One region of the Agromyces flavus genome, then DNA from elsewhere that is predicted to be linked to it. Evidence: predicted binding sites of a transcription regulator. Region 1 holds the regulator's gene; each other region holds the start of a gene.
What was found. The regulator LexA, encoded in region 1, represses DNA repair genes until DNA is damaged. The targets are predictions, from matches to a motif close to TCGAACANNTGTTCGA.

Region 1 (4,502 bases):
CTCGACGCGTCGGCCTTCTCGCGTGCCGCCTACGACTCCCGCGTGGCCGCCCAGGAGGATCTCGACCTGCCCGCGCTGCCGACCACGACGATCGGCTCGTTCCCGCAGACCGCCGACATCCGTCGCGCGCGTGCGCGCCTCGTGAAGGGCGAGCTCACGGACGAGGCGTACCGCGAGCTCATGCGCGAGGAGATCGCCCGAGTCATCCGCCTGCAGGAGGACCTCGGCCTCGACGTGCTCGTGCACGGCGAGCCCGAGCGCAACGACATGGTGCAGTACTTCGCCGAACTGCTCGACGGTTTCGCGGTGACCCAGCACGGCTGGGTGCAGTCGTACGGTTCGCGCTGCACGCGTCCCTCGATCCTCTGGGGCGACGTGTCGCGTCCGGCGCCCATGACGGTCGAGTGGTCGCAGTACGCGCAGTCGCTCTCGGACAAGCCCGTCAAGGGCATGCTCACGGGTCCGGTCACGATCCTCGCGTGGTCGTTCGTGCGCGACGACCAGCCGCTCGGCGACACCGCGCGCCAGGTCGCCCTCGCGCTGCGCGACGAGATCGCCGACCTCGAGCGGGCCGGCATCCGGGTCATCCAGGTCGACGAGCCGGCGCTGCGCGAGTTGCTGCCGCTCAAGCGCGCCGACCAGCCCGCCTACCTCGACTGGTCGGTCGGGTCGTTCCGGCTCGCGACCGGCGGCGCGGCCTCCGCCACCCAGGTCCACACGCACCTCTGCTACTCGGAGTTCGGCGTCGTCATCGACGCCATCCGCGAGCTCGACGCCGACGTCACGTCGATCGAGGCCGCCCGCAGCCGCATGGAGGTGGTGGACGACCTGTCGGCCAGCGGCTTCGACCACGGCGTCGGCCCGGGCGTGTACGACATCCACTCGCCGCGCGTCCCGAGCGTGGAAGAGGTGCAGGCGCTCCTCGAGCGCGCGGTGGGGGAGATCCCCGCCGGACGGCTCTGGGTGAACCCCGACTGCGGGCTGAAGACGCGCGGCTATGACGAGACGGTCGCCTCGCTGGCGAACATCGTGCAGGCGACGCAGGCCGTGCGTGCCGGTGCGGCGGCGGTCGCGACCGCGGGCTGACCGGGGCTGCGAACGAGGGGCGGATGTCGCGACGCGAGTCGCGGCATCCGCCCCTGTCGTACCCGCCGACGTGCCCCCGCGCGTCAGACGGTGCGGAGCACCGCGACGACCTTGCCGAGCACCTCGGCCTCATCGCCGAGGATGGGCTCGAACGCGGTGTTCCGGGGGAGCAGCCAGGTGTGGCCGTCGCGCTGGCGGAAGACCTTGACCGTGGCCTCGCCGTCGAGCATGGCCGCGACGATCTCGCCGTTCTCGGCGGTCGGCTGGGATCGCACCACGACCCAGTCGCCGTCGCAGATCGCGGCGTCGATCATCGAGTCGCCCACGACCTTGAGGATGAAGAGCTCGCCCTTGCCGACCAGCTGGCGGGGGAGCGGGAAGACCTCCTCGATCTGCTGCTCGGCGGTGATCGGGACGCCCGCCGCGATGCGGCCGACGAGCGGGACCATCGCGGCGTCGCCGACCGGCGCCGGCTCGGCGGTCGACGTGCGGGGCTCGCTGCCCGGGACGTCGATGAGCACCTCGAGCGCGCGCGGGCGGTTGGGGTCGCGCCGCAGGTAGCCCGCGAGCTCGAGCTGGTTCAGCTGGTGCGTGACGCTCGAGAGCGAGGAGAGCCCGACGGCGTCGCCGATCTCGCGCATGCTCGGCGGATAGCCGCGTTCGGAGACCGATCGGCGGATCACCTCGAGGATCGACAGCTGCTTCGGGCTGAGCGTCTTGCGTCGACGGGACCGGCCGCCGGCTCCGCGTGCCTGATCGATGTCGATGCTCACGGTGTCGCCTCTCGTCGCGGCCGCCGTCGGCCTGATCGTGATGTCGGTGGTCGATGTTCGACTGTCCTCGGACATTCGAAACTGTATCCGCCTCGCACGCGCACGACAAACATCCGTTCGAGTGTGTCGCGGAATCGGCGCCGGAATCTCCCACTTCCGGTCCTTGCAGGTGCGAACGTTCGAAGATATATTCGGAACACAGCTTCGCATCCGGTCCTCCCGGCCGAGGACCGGATGCGGGCTCACCGAGGAGGTGCGGAATGAGTGCAGTGCTGATGGCGACCCCGTTGACGCGGCCCACCCTCGCGAGCCCGCCCGCGCCCGGGCCCGCTCGGCCGGAGCCGCAGCGCACCCGGCTGCGGCTCACGCGCCGCGGCCGTGTCGTGTTCACGGCGCTCGCGGCGCTGCCGATCATCGTCGGCGTGCTCATCGGCTCGCTCGCCTCCGGGGGAGCGATGGCCGGCATCGACGACGGCCGGGTGGCGGTGCTCGACACCATGGTGGTCGGCGCCGGCGACACGCTCTGGGGCATCGCCGAATCGATCGCGCCGACCGCCGACCCGCGCGAGGTGATCCACGAGATCATGCGGCTGAACGGCCTGCGCGACGCGGTCGTGCAGCCGGGGCAGCGGCTCGCCCTGCCCGTCGTCGAGTAGCGGCATCCGTGGTCGACGCCGGCCGAAACGTGCGGCCGGCCGCGGATAGCATTGATCGGTGACGAGTCTCGACGATCTGCCCCTCCGTGACGACCTCCGGGGCAAGTCCCCGTACGGTGCGCCCCAGAAGGTGGTGCCCGTGGCGCTGAACGTCAACGAGAACACGCATCCGATCCCCGAGGACGTCGCACACGACATCGTCGCGCGTGTCGCGGCCGCGATCATCGGCCTCAACCGCTATCCCGATCGGGAGTTCACGCAGCTCCGCACCGCGCTGGCCGGCTACCTCGGACACGGGCTCGTCCCCGAGCAGCTGTGGGCGGCGAACGGCTCCAACGAGGTGCTCCAGCACATCCTGCAGGCGTTCGGCGGCCCCGGCCGCCGCGCGCTCGGGTTCGCGCCGACCTACTCCATGTACGGTCTGCTCTCGGGCGGCACGGGCACGGAATGGGTCACCGCCGAGCGCGACGCCGACTTCGAACTGGCCCCCGGGACGGCCGTGGCCGCCGTCGAGCGGCACGACCCCGACGTCGTGCTGCTCTGCGCCCCCAACAACCCCACGGGCACCCCGCTGTCGCTCGACACGATCGCCGCGGTCGCCGATGCGGCGCGCGGCGTGGTGGTCGTCGACGAGGCGTACTTCGAGTTCGCCGACCCGGGCACGCCGAGCGCGCTGACGCTGCTCGAGGGCCGCCCGCGCCTGCTCGTCTCGCGCACCATGAGCAAGGCCTTCGCGTTCGCCGGGGCACGGGTCGGCTACCTCGCCGCCGACCCGGCCGTGATCGACGCGCTGCGCCTCGTCCGCCTGCCGTACCACCTGTCGGCGCTGACGCAGGCGGCCGCGCTCGGCGCCCTCGCCCACGCCGACGAGATGCTCGCGATGGTCGACGAGATCCGCTCGCAGCGCGAGCGCATCGTGCGCGAGCTCGCCGCGCTCGGATACCGCCCGTACCGGAGCGGCGCGAACTTCGTGCTCTTCGGGGGCGTCGATGACCCGCACGCCGTCTTCGAGGCGCTGCTCGAGCGCGGCATCCTGATCCGCGAGATCGGATTGCCCGGATGCCTCCGAGTCACCGCGGGCACCGAGGCCGAGACCACTGCGTTCCTCGAGGCGATGGCGGCGTTCGCGCCCGCGCGCACCGCCGCCGGCGCCTGACGCGCCCAGGATCCCGCCGAACCGCCCGAATAGGATGACCGCATGACCACCGATCGCCCCGCGCGCACGGCGCGCGTGCAGCGCGAGACCAGCGAGTCGAGCATCGACCTGTCGATCGACCTCGACGGCACGGGCACGAGCGATATCGAGACGAGCGTGCCGTTCTACGACCACCTCCTCACGGCCTTCGCGAAGCACTCGCTGACCGACCTGACCGTCCGCGCGAAGGGCGACATCGAGATCGACGTGCACCACACGGTGGAAGACGTCGGCATCGCGCTGGGCCGGGCCATCCGCGAGGCGCTCGGCGACAAGCGCGGCATCTCGCGCTACGGCGACGCGCTCGTGCCGCTCGACGAGGCGCTCGCGCAGGCCGTCGTCGACATCTCGGGACGGCCGTACCTGGTGCACGGCGGCGAGCCTGCGGGGTTCGAGTTCCACCTCATCGGCGGGCACTTCACCGGATCGATGGTGCGCCACGTGTTCGAGGCCATCACGTACAACGCGGGGCTGACGGTGCACGTCAACGTGCTCGGCGGTCGCGACCCGCACCACATCGCCGAGGCCGAGTTCAAGGCGTTCGCGCGCGCGTTCCGCCAGGCCAAGGCGTACGACCCGCTCGTCACCGGCATCCCGTCGACGAAGGGCGCCTTGTGACCGCGGTGCGCCGCGTGGCCGTGCTCGACTACGGATCGGGCAACGTGCACTCTGCTGCGAAGGCGGTCGAGCGCGCGGGGGCCGAGGTCGAGCTGACGGCCGATCGCCGTGTCGCGATGGAGGCCGACGGCCTCGTGGTGCCCGGTGTCGGCGCGTTCAAGGCCGTGATGGACC
Region 2 (4,502 bases), 420 kb from region 1:
GACCTCTGGGTCCGCATCGATCGCGAGCGCCGGGCGAAGCGAGCGTAGGGTCCGGATGGCGCGGGGCGGCGCCGTCCGCTTCGCTGTCGGCGTACCCGGGCCGCGTGTCGGAGGGCCGACCTAGACTCGAATCCATGCAGTCGACCCGTTCCGTGCGCCCGTTCCAGGTCGTCAGCGAGTACGCGCCGAGCGGTGACCAGCCGCAGGCGATCGCCGATCTCGCGGGGCGGATCAACGCCGGCGAGACCGACGTGGTGCTGCTCGGCGCCACCGGTACGGGCAAGTCGGCGACCACGGCCTGGCTCATCGAGCAGGTGCAGCGGCCCACGCTCGTGCTCGCGCACAACAAGACCCTCGCCGCCCAGCTGGCGAACGAGTTCCGCGAGCTCATGCCGAACAACGCGGTCGAGTACTTCGTCTCGTACTACGACTACTACCAGCCCGAGGCCTACGTGCCGCAGACCGACACGTTCATCGAGAAGGACTCGTCGATCAACGCCGAGGTCGAGCGGCTGCGGCACTCGACCACGAACTCGCTGCTGAGCCGACGCGATGTCGTCGTGGTTTCGACCGTGTCGTGCATCTACGGCCTCGGCACGCCCGAGGAGTACCTCAGTGCGATGATGCCGCTTCAGGTGGGCCAGCGGCTCGACCGCGACTGGCTGATCCGCAAGTTCGTGTCGATGCAGTACCAGCGCAACGATGTCGCGTTCTCGCGTGGCACCTTCCGCGTCCGTGGCGACACGATCGAGATCATCCCGGTCTACGAAGAGCACGCCATCCGCATCGAGATGTTCGGCGACGAGGTCGAGGCGTTGCACAGCCTCCATCCGCTCACCGGGTCGGTGATCTCGAAGCTCGACGCGGTGGCGGTGTTCCCCGCGTCCCACTACGTCGCCAGCACCGATGTCATGCAGCGTGCGATCGGCACGATCCGCGACGAGCTCGACGAGCGCCTGCAGGAGCTCGAGCGCGAGGGCAAGCTGCTCGAGGCGCAGCGCCTCCGCATGCGCACGACCTTCGACCTCGAGATGATGGAGCAGATCGGGTTCTGCTCGGGCATCGAGAACTACTCGCGGCACATCGACGGTCGCGCTCCCGGCGAGGCGCCGCACTGCCTGCTCGACTACTTCGCCGACGATTACCTCGTCGTCATCGACGAGTCGCACGTGACCGTTCCGCAGATCGGCGCGATGTACGAGGGTGACGCCTCCCGCAAGCGCACGCTGGTCGAGCACGGGTTCCGCCTGCCCAGCGCGCTCGACAACCGCCCGCTGAAGTGGGATGAGTTCAAGGCTCGCGTCGGTCAGACCGTCTACCTGTCCGCGACGCCCGGGTCCTACGAGATGGGCGTGGCCGACGGCGTGGTCGAGCAGATCATCCGGCCGACCGGTCTCGTCGACCCCGAGATCGTCGTGAAGCCCAGCAAGGGCCAGATCGACGACCTCCTCGAAGAGATCCACGTGCGCGCCGAGCGCGACGAGCGCGTGCTCGTCACCACGCTCACCAAGCGCATGGCCGAAGAGCTGACCGACTTCCTCACCGAGGCCGGCGTGCGGGTGCGCTACCTGCACTCCGATGTCGACACCCTCCGCCGGGTCGAGCTGCTGACCGAGCTGCGGGCCGGCGTCTACGACGTCCTCGTCGGCATCAACCTGCTCCGCGAGGGCCTCGACCTGCCCGAGGTGTCGCTCGTCGCGATCCTCGACGCCGACAAGGAGGGCTTCCTGCGCTCGTCGACCTCGCTCATCCAGACGATCGGGCGCGCCGCGCGCAACGTGTCCGGCGAGGTGCACATGTACGCCGACGTGATGACCGAGTCGATGGCCTCGGCCATCGACGAGACCAACCGCCGGCGCGACAAGCAGCTCGAGTACAACCGGGTGAACGGCATCGATCCCACACCGCTGCGCAAGCGCATCGCCGACATCACCGAGGTGCTCGCACGCGAGGGCGCCGACACCGCGGCGCTGCTGGCCGGGCGCGACACCCGGAAGACCTCCCCGGTGCCGATGAAGCGCGAGGGCATCGCCGCGGCCGGGGCGAACGACCTCGAGGAGCTCATCCGCGACCTGAACGAGCAGATGCTCGAGGCGGCGGGCGAGCTCAAGTTCGAGCTCGCGGCGCGCCTCCGCGACGAGGTCTCCGAGCTCAAGCGCGAGCTCCGCCAGATGGAGAAGGCGGGGCACCTCGCCTGAGTCCGGCGAGGGAGCCGGAGGCCGATGAGCCGAGAATCGAACGTGTGTTCGCTCTCAGCGCGTGCGATCCGGGCGGGAGTGTCGGAGGCGGTTCGTACACTCGTAGGGTGCCAGTTTCACGTCTCGATGCCCACTCGCGCCTGAGCGTCCGCGGTGCCCGCGTGCACAACCTGCACAACGTCGATGTCGAGATCCCGCGCGATGCGATGGTCGTGTTCACCGGCCTGTCGGGCTCGGGCAAGTCGTCGCTCGCGTTCGACACCATCTTCGCCGAGGGCCAGCGCCGCTACGTCGAGTCGTTGTCCGCCTACGCGCGCCAGTTCCTGGGCCAGGTCGACCGACCCGACGTCGACTTCATCGAGGGCCTCAGCCCCGCGGTGTCCATCGACCAGAAGTCGACCAACCGCAACCCGCGTTCGACGGTCGGCACGATCACCGAGATCTACGACTACATGCGCCTCCTCTGGGCGCGTATCGGCGTGCCGCACTGCCCCGTCTGCGGCGAGCGCATCCAGCGCCAGACCGTGCAGCAGATCGCGGACCAGCTGATGGAGCTGCCGTCCGGAACGCGCTTCCAGATCCTGAGCCCGATGGTCTCGCAGAAGAAGGGCGAGTTCGTCGACCTCTTCCGCGAGCTCTCCTCGCAGGGGTACTCCCGGGCGGTGGTCGACGGCGAGCTCATCCGGCTCGACGAGCCGCCGCTGCTGAAGAAGCAGGTCAAGCACGACATCTCGGTCGTCATCGACCGGCTGGTGGCCTCCGACGAGATGCTGGGCCGCCTCACCGACTCGCTCGAGACCGCGCTGCGCCTGACCGACGGGCTCGTGCAGATCAACTACGTCGCCCTCGAGGGCGACGATGCGTGGCAGACGTTCTCCGAGAAGCTGAGCTGCCCGAACCAGCACCCCATCGCGCTCACCGAGATCGAGCCGCGCACGTTCTCGTTCAACGCGCCGTTCGGGGCGTGTCCCGAATGCTCGGGTCTCGGCACGCGGATGTCGGTCGACGAGGACCTCCTGCTCGGCGACCCCACGATGAGCATCGCCGAGGGAGTGATCCTGCCGTGGACCTCCCAGGGCAAGAGTCTCTACAACTACTACGAGAAGCTGCTCGACGGCCTCGCCCGCGACTTCGGCTTCTCGCTCGACACCCCATGGGAAGAGCTGCCGGGCGGTGCCCGCAACGCGGTGCTCCGCGGCGACAACTTCGAGGTCAAGGTGCGCTGGCGCAACCGGTACGGGCGCGAGATGAGCTACACCTCCGGCTTCGAGGGCGTCGTGCCCTACATCGAGCGGCAGTACCTGCAGGCCGAGACCGACGTGCAGCGCGCGCGCTGGGCCGAGTACCTGCGCGAGGTCCCGTGTCCGGTGTGCGAGGGCGATCGGCTCAAGCCCGAAGTGCTGTCCGTCCTCATCCACGACGCGTCGATCGCCGACGTCTGCCGGCTCAGCCTGCACGACGCACGCTCCTTCATGGACCGGCTGCAGCTCACCGAGCGCGAGCAGGCCATCGCCGCCCAGGTGCTCCGCGAGATCAAGCTCCGGCTCGACTTCCTCATCCGCGTCGGCCTCAGCTATCTCGACCTCGCTCGCGCCGCCGGCACGCTCTCGGGCGGCGAGGCGCAGCGGATCCGGCTCGCCACGCAGATCGGCTCCGGACTCACCGGCGTGCTCTACGTGCTCGACGAGCCCAGCATCGGACTCCACCAGCGCGACAACCGACGGCTCATCGACACCCTCGTGGCGCTGCGCGACCTCGGCAACACGCTCATCGTGGTCGAGCACGACGAGGACACCATCCGCACGGCCGACTGGATCGTCGACATCGGTCCAGGCGCCGGCATCCACGGCGGCACCGTCGTGCACAGCGGCAGTTACGCCGACCTCGTCAAGAACACCCGGTCGATCACTGGCGACTACCTCGCGGGTCGTCGCGAGATCGCGATCCCGTCGAGCCGTCGACCGGTCGACCCCGAGCGCATGATCACGGTCGAGGGTGCCCAGGCCAACAACCTGCGAGGCGTCGACGTCTCGTTCCCGCTCGGCACGTTCACCGCGGTGACCGGCGTGAGCGGCTCGGGCAAGTCATCCCTCGTCAACGACATCCTCTATCGCGTGCTCGCCAACCGGCTCAACGGCGCTCGCAAGGTGCCCGGCAAGCACCGCCGCGTGAGCGGGCTCGACCATCTCGACAAGGTGGTGCACGTCGACCAGGCGCCGATCGGCCGGACCCCTCGCTCGAACCCCGCGACGTACACGGGCGTGTTCGACCGCATCCGCACGTTGTTCTCCGAGACCACCGAGG
Region 3 (4,502 bases), 510 kb from region 1:
TCAAGTCGAGCACGTGGTTCGACCTGCCCTTCTCGATCCGGCTGCACAACATCATCCCGATGCTGCAGGTCGCGTTCAAGAACTTCGACCTCGTGCGCTACCTCGTCTCCGAGCTCCTCGCCGGGCGCGACAAGAAGCTCGCGGCGCTGCGCCAGTTCATGCCGACCGCGAAGAGCAAGGACTGGGAGCTCATCACGGCGGGCCAGCGCGTCCAGGTCATGAAGAAGGACCCGAAGCAGGGCGGCGTGCTGCAGTTCGGCACCGAGGTCATCTCCGGTGCGGATGGAACGATCGCGGGCCTGCTCGGTGCGTCGCCCGGTGCGTCGACCGCCGTGCCGATCATGCTGCAGGTGCTCGCGAAGTGCTTCCCCGACCGTGTCGGGGAGTGGGAGCCGCGCCTGCGCGAGATGATCCCGTCCTACGGCACCACGCTGTCCGATGATCCCGAGCTCGCCGCCGCGTCGCTGGCGCGCACGGCTGCCGTGCTCGGGCTCGACGCCGGCGAGCCGCAGGGCGAGATCGCGGCGGCGGTCAAGGTTCCGGCACTGGCATCCGCCTGAGTTTCCGTTCGCGGCAGCGGCACGACACGACTCGACTCGGGCCGCGCGAGTCTGCTATGGTCGTGCTCGCTATGAAGTGAGCACATCCCATCGTCCCGCGCCTGAGGCGCCGTTGACATCCGGGGTGTGCTCTTCGCACTGATCGCGACAGTGTTCGCGCGCGCTCCGACGACGGCAGACACCCGGCGGGATCCATCTCCGTCCCGGGCCGTCGCCGCCTCCCTCGCGTGGCGCGCGACCGGTTCGACGCGTCGTCCGGTTCCGCTCCCGCGGTCGTGCGTGGCGGCGGCTCGGGGCATTCTCGCGAAGGGGATCCACCCTCATGCCAGTCAACCTCTCTTCCTCCACCCACCTGTGCGTCGACGGACTGTCCGTCGCCTTCGGCGATCGGCGCGTGCTCTCCGACCTCGGCTTCGCGGTCGCGGCCGGCCAGCGGCTCGGCCTCATCGGCGAGAACGGCGCCGGCAAGTCGACGCTGCTGCGCGTCATCGCAGCGGGGTCGACGGATGCCGCGGGGTCGTCGTCCGCCGACGACGACCCGTTGCCCGGCGCCGCGGTCGACGGGCGCATCGCGCGACCGGCGCGCACGGGCATCTTGCTCCAGGAGCTGCCGTTCGCGTCGGACGACCGCGTCGACGACGTGCTCGAGTCGGCGATCGCCGAGGTTCGCTCGATCGAGCGCGAGCTCGACGCGGCCGCGTCGGCCCTCGCCGAGCCGGATCACGCCGCCGACGCCGCCGAGCGCTACGCCGCCGCGCTCGCCACGGCTGAGCGGGCCGACGTGTGGTCCGTCGATCGCCGTCGCGACGAACTGCTCGACGGCCTCGGGCTGTCGGGCCTCGGACGCGACCGGCGCATCAGAGAACTGTCGGGCGGTCAGCGAAGCCGGTTCGCCCTGGCCGCGCTCCTGCTCGCGTCGCCCGACGCACTGCTGCTCGACGAGCCGACGAATCACCTCGACGACGACGCTGCGGCGTTCCTCGAGGATCGGCTCCGCGCCTGGCGCGGACCGGTCGTGTTCGCCAGCCACGACCGCGAGTTCCTCGACCGCGTCGCGACGAGCCTGCTGGATCTCGACCCCGGACGTGTCGGCGCGACCTCGGTCGCGCAGGCGGCCGGGGGTCGAACGAGCGGCGGCGGCTCGCGTGCGGCTGTGCTCGCGGCATCCGTCGGCACGGTCTTCGGCGGCACCTTCAGCGAGTACCTCGAGGTCCGCGCCGACGAGCGGGTCCGCTGGGAACGACAGCACGACGATGAGCAGGCGGAGCTGCGCCGTTTGCGTCTCACCGTCGCCGAGTCGGCGCGTTCGGTCGCCCACGGTCGTGCGCCCACCGACAACGACAAGTTCCTCAAGCACTTCAAGCGAGAGGGCGTCGAGCAGGCGGTGTCGCGTCGCGTGCGCAATGCCGAGGTGCGACTCAGCGAACTCGAGCGCACCCAGCTGGCCGCGCCGCCCGCGCCCCTGTCGTTCGCGGGTATCCCGTCAGGCTCGCACGTGCTCGACCAGGAGTCCGGGGCGTTGCTTCAGGGCGCGGACATCGCGGTGGGCGGACGGCTCGAGCTCGAGTCGCTGCGCATCGAACCCGCGACCCGTCTGCTCGTCACGGGCGCGAACGGCGCGGGGAAGTCCACGCTGCTCGCGCTCCTCGCGGGTCGCGTCGCGCCCGACCGGGGCGTGCTGCACCGCCGGCGAGGGTTGCGGGTAGGGCTGCTCGAACAGGACGTGCGGTTCGCCGATCCGGATGCCACGCCGCGCGCGATCTACGAGCGGGCGCTGGGGGAGCGGCGCGCCGAGCGCGTCCCGCTCGCGGGGCTCGGCCTCGTCGCGCCGCGCGACCTGGACCGGTCGGTCGGACGACTTTCGGTCGGGCAGCAGCGACGTCTCGCGCTCGCGCTCGTGATCTCGTCGCCGCCGCACGTATTCCTGCTCGACGAGCCGACGAACCACCTCTCGCTCGCGCTCGCCGGCGAGCTCGAGGAGGCGCTCGGCGGCTATCCGGGCGCGGTGGTGATCGCGAGCCACGACCGGTGGCTGCGGCGGCGCTGGGATGGCGAGACGCTCGCGCTCGGCGGCGCGTCGACGCGGTCCCGCGTTGCCGCGTAGTCGCGTAGCCGCATCATCCGATCGCAAGACCGGGTGGAAAGGTATCCGCGGGATACCTTTCCACCCGATTCCGGGGCAGCGACGGTCGCTCGCGCCGGACCCCTGCCGGCGCGCCGCGATTCCGCTTGCCTCGAATTCGAACATGTGTTCGAATGTCAGGGTGCGATGGAACGGACAGGAACTCGGCGTCGACCAGCCCGATGCGCTGCCTGGCCTGGCCCGGCTGAACAACCTTGTCCGCTCGGTGCAGACGCCCGAGTTCGCCGGCGTGACCTTCCACGAGGTGCTCGCGAAGTCGGCCCTCAACAAGGTTCCGGGCCAGTCGTACGTGCCCTTCGGCTGGACCATCAACCCCTACCGGGGCTGCACGCATGCATGCGTCTACTGCTTCGCCCGTCCGACGCACAACTACCTCGATCTCGACGCCGGACACGACTTCGATCGGCAGATCATCGTGAAGGTCAACGTCGCCGACGTGCTGCGACGTGAGCTGGCGCGACCGTCGTGGCGGCACGAACCCGTGGCGCTCGGCACCAACACCGATCCGTACCAGCGTGCCGAGGGGCGCTATTCGCTCATGCCGGGCATCATCGAGGCGCTCGCCGGCAGCGGAACCCCGTTCAGCGTGCTCACCAAGGGCACGTTGCTCCGCCGCGACCTCCCGATACTGGCAGCGGCGCGCGAGCATGTCGCGGTCGACCTCGCCATGTCGATCGCGGTCTACGACGACGAGTTGCAGCAGTCGATCGAGCCCGGAACCCCGACGACCGCGGCGCGCCTGGCCACGGTGACCGCCGCACGCGACGCCGGGTTCGACTGCTCGGTGTTCCTCATGCCGATCCTCCCGTACCTCACCGACACCCGAGCCCACCTCGACGAAGCCCTTCGTCGAGCGAAGGCGGCGGGCGCCACGAGCGTCATCTACTCGGCTCTGCACCTCCGCGGCGCCGTCAAGCCGTGGTTCTTCGGGTGGCTCGGGCGCGAGCACCCCGAACTCGTGCCCCGCTACCGCGCGATGTACCCCGGTGCCAGCGCGTATGCGCCGGCCGAGTACCGCGAATGGCTCGCCGAACGGATCCGGCCGCTCATCCGGGCGCACCGTCTCGAGCGCGGTCGCGAGGACTCGGTGACCGGCGGCGTACGATCCTCCGCACTCGGACGTCGCCCGAGACGAGCCGCCGCAGCGACCATCGCTGACGCGTCGGCGTCACCCATCGGGCGCAGTTCCGAGCTCGGCGACCTGCCCCTCGACGCTGCGGCCCCCGCCATGCTGTTCTGACCCGGATGGTCGCGGGACCCCGGGGCCGGAACGAAATGCACCACCGCGTGCGCGAACTGCGATAATCCGGCAAGGGCCGCGCCATCGGCCGGGATCGGAGCACGGATGACCCTCGGCTTGCCCGAGCATCTCGCGAGGGAATCCCTGAGTCGTGCCCTCGCGCGTGCCGGGCAGAGCGCCGCGGCCGTCTGCCTCGGCGCGGCGCTCCTGGTCACCATCGCGTCGGCGGTCGCCGCCTCCCTGCCGGCCGGCGAGGGCCCCGACCGACAGCGCGCGGCGCTCGCCGCGACGGTCCTGCTCTCGGTGCAGGCACTGCTCCTCTACCTCGTGGCCCGCTACGAGACGGTGACGCTCACCGTGATGGCGCTCGTCGGCGGCACGGCCGCGGTGTTCGGGCTCACGGTCATGCTGCTCGCATCGGGCGAGGTTGAGGCGGCGGCCGACAACGCGCTCGTCGCGCTGTCGCGCGCCGCGCTCATCCTCGTGGGCGGCGCCGGAATCGGATCGGGCATCGCGATCACCTGGGCCGTGCTCGGCTGGGGGCTCGGCGAGGCGGCGG

Region 2: uvrA (excinuclease ABC subunit UvrA) is a predicted target of LexA. The motif match lies at 2,235-2,250, and genes of this name have one in related genera.
Region 3: BLT99_RS09620 (Rv2578c family radical SAM protein) is a predicted target of LexA. The motif match lies at 2,801-2,816, and genes of this name have one in related genera.

What each region holds. Positions count from the first base shown of each region.
Region 1 covers NZ_LT629755.1:1,540,466-1,544,967, reverse strand. The annotation lists gene metE (5-methyltetrahydropteroyltriglutamate--homocysteine S-methyltransferase) at 1-1,086, shown strand, start outside; gene lexA (transcriptional repressor LexA) at 1,170-1,859, opposite strand; gene BLT99_RS07310 (LysM peptidoglycan-binding domain-containing protein) at 2,120-2,515, shown strand; gene BLT99_RS07305 (histidinol-phosphate transaminase) at 2,574-3,671, shown strand; gene hisB (imidazoleglycerol-phosphate dehydratase HisB) at 3,714-4,328, shown strand; gene hisH (imidazole glycerol phosphate synthase subunit HisH) at 4,325-4,502, shown strand, end outside.
Region 2 covers NZ_LT629755.1:1,121,476-1,125,977, forward strand. The annotation lists gene coaE (dephospho-CoA kinase) at 1-48, shown strand, start outside; gene uvrB (excinuclease ABC subunit UvrB) at 135-2,198, shown strand; gene uvrA (excinuclease ABC subunit UvrA) at 2,306-4,502, shown strand, end outside.
Region 3 covers NZ_LT629755.1:2,045,636-2,050,137, reverse strand. The annotation lists gene BLT99_RS09630 (malate:quinone oxidoreductase) at 1-560, shown strand, start outside; gene BLT99_RS09625 (ABC-F family ATP-binding cassette domain-containing protein) at 883-2,664, shown strand; gene BLT99_RS09620 (Rv2578c family radical SAM protein) at 2,825-3,943, shown strand; gene BLT99_RS09615 (sensor histidine kinase) at 4,049-4,502, shown strand, end outside.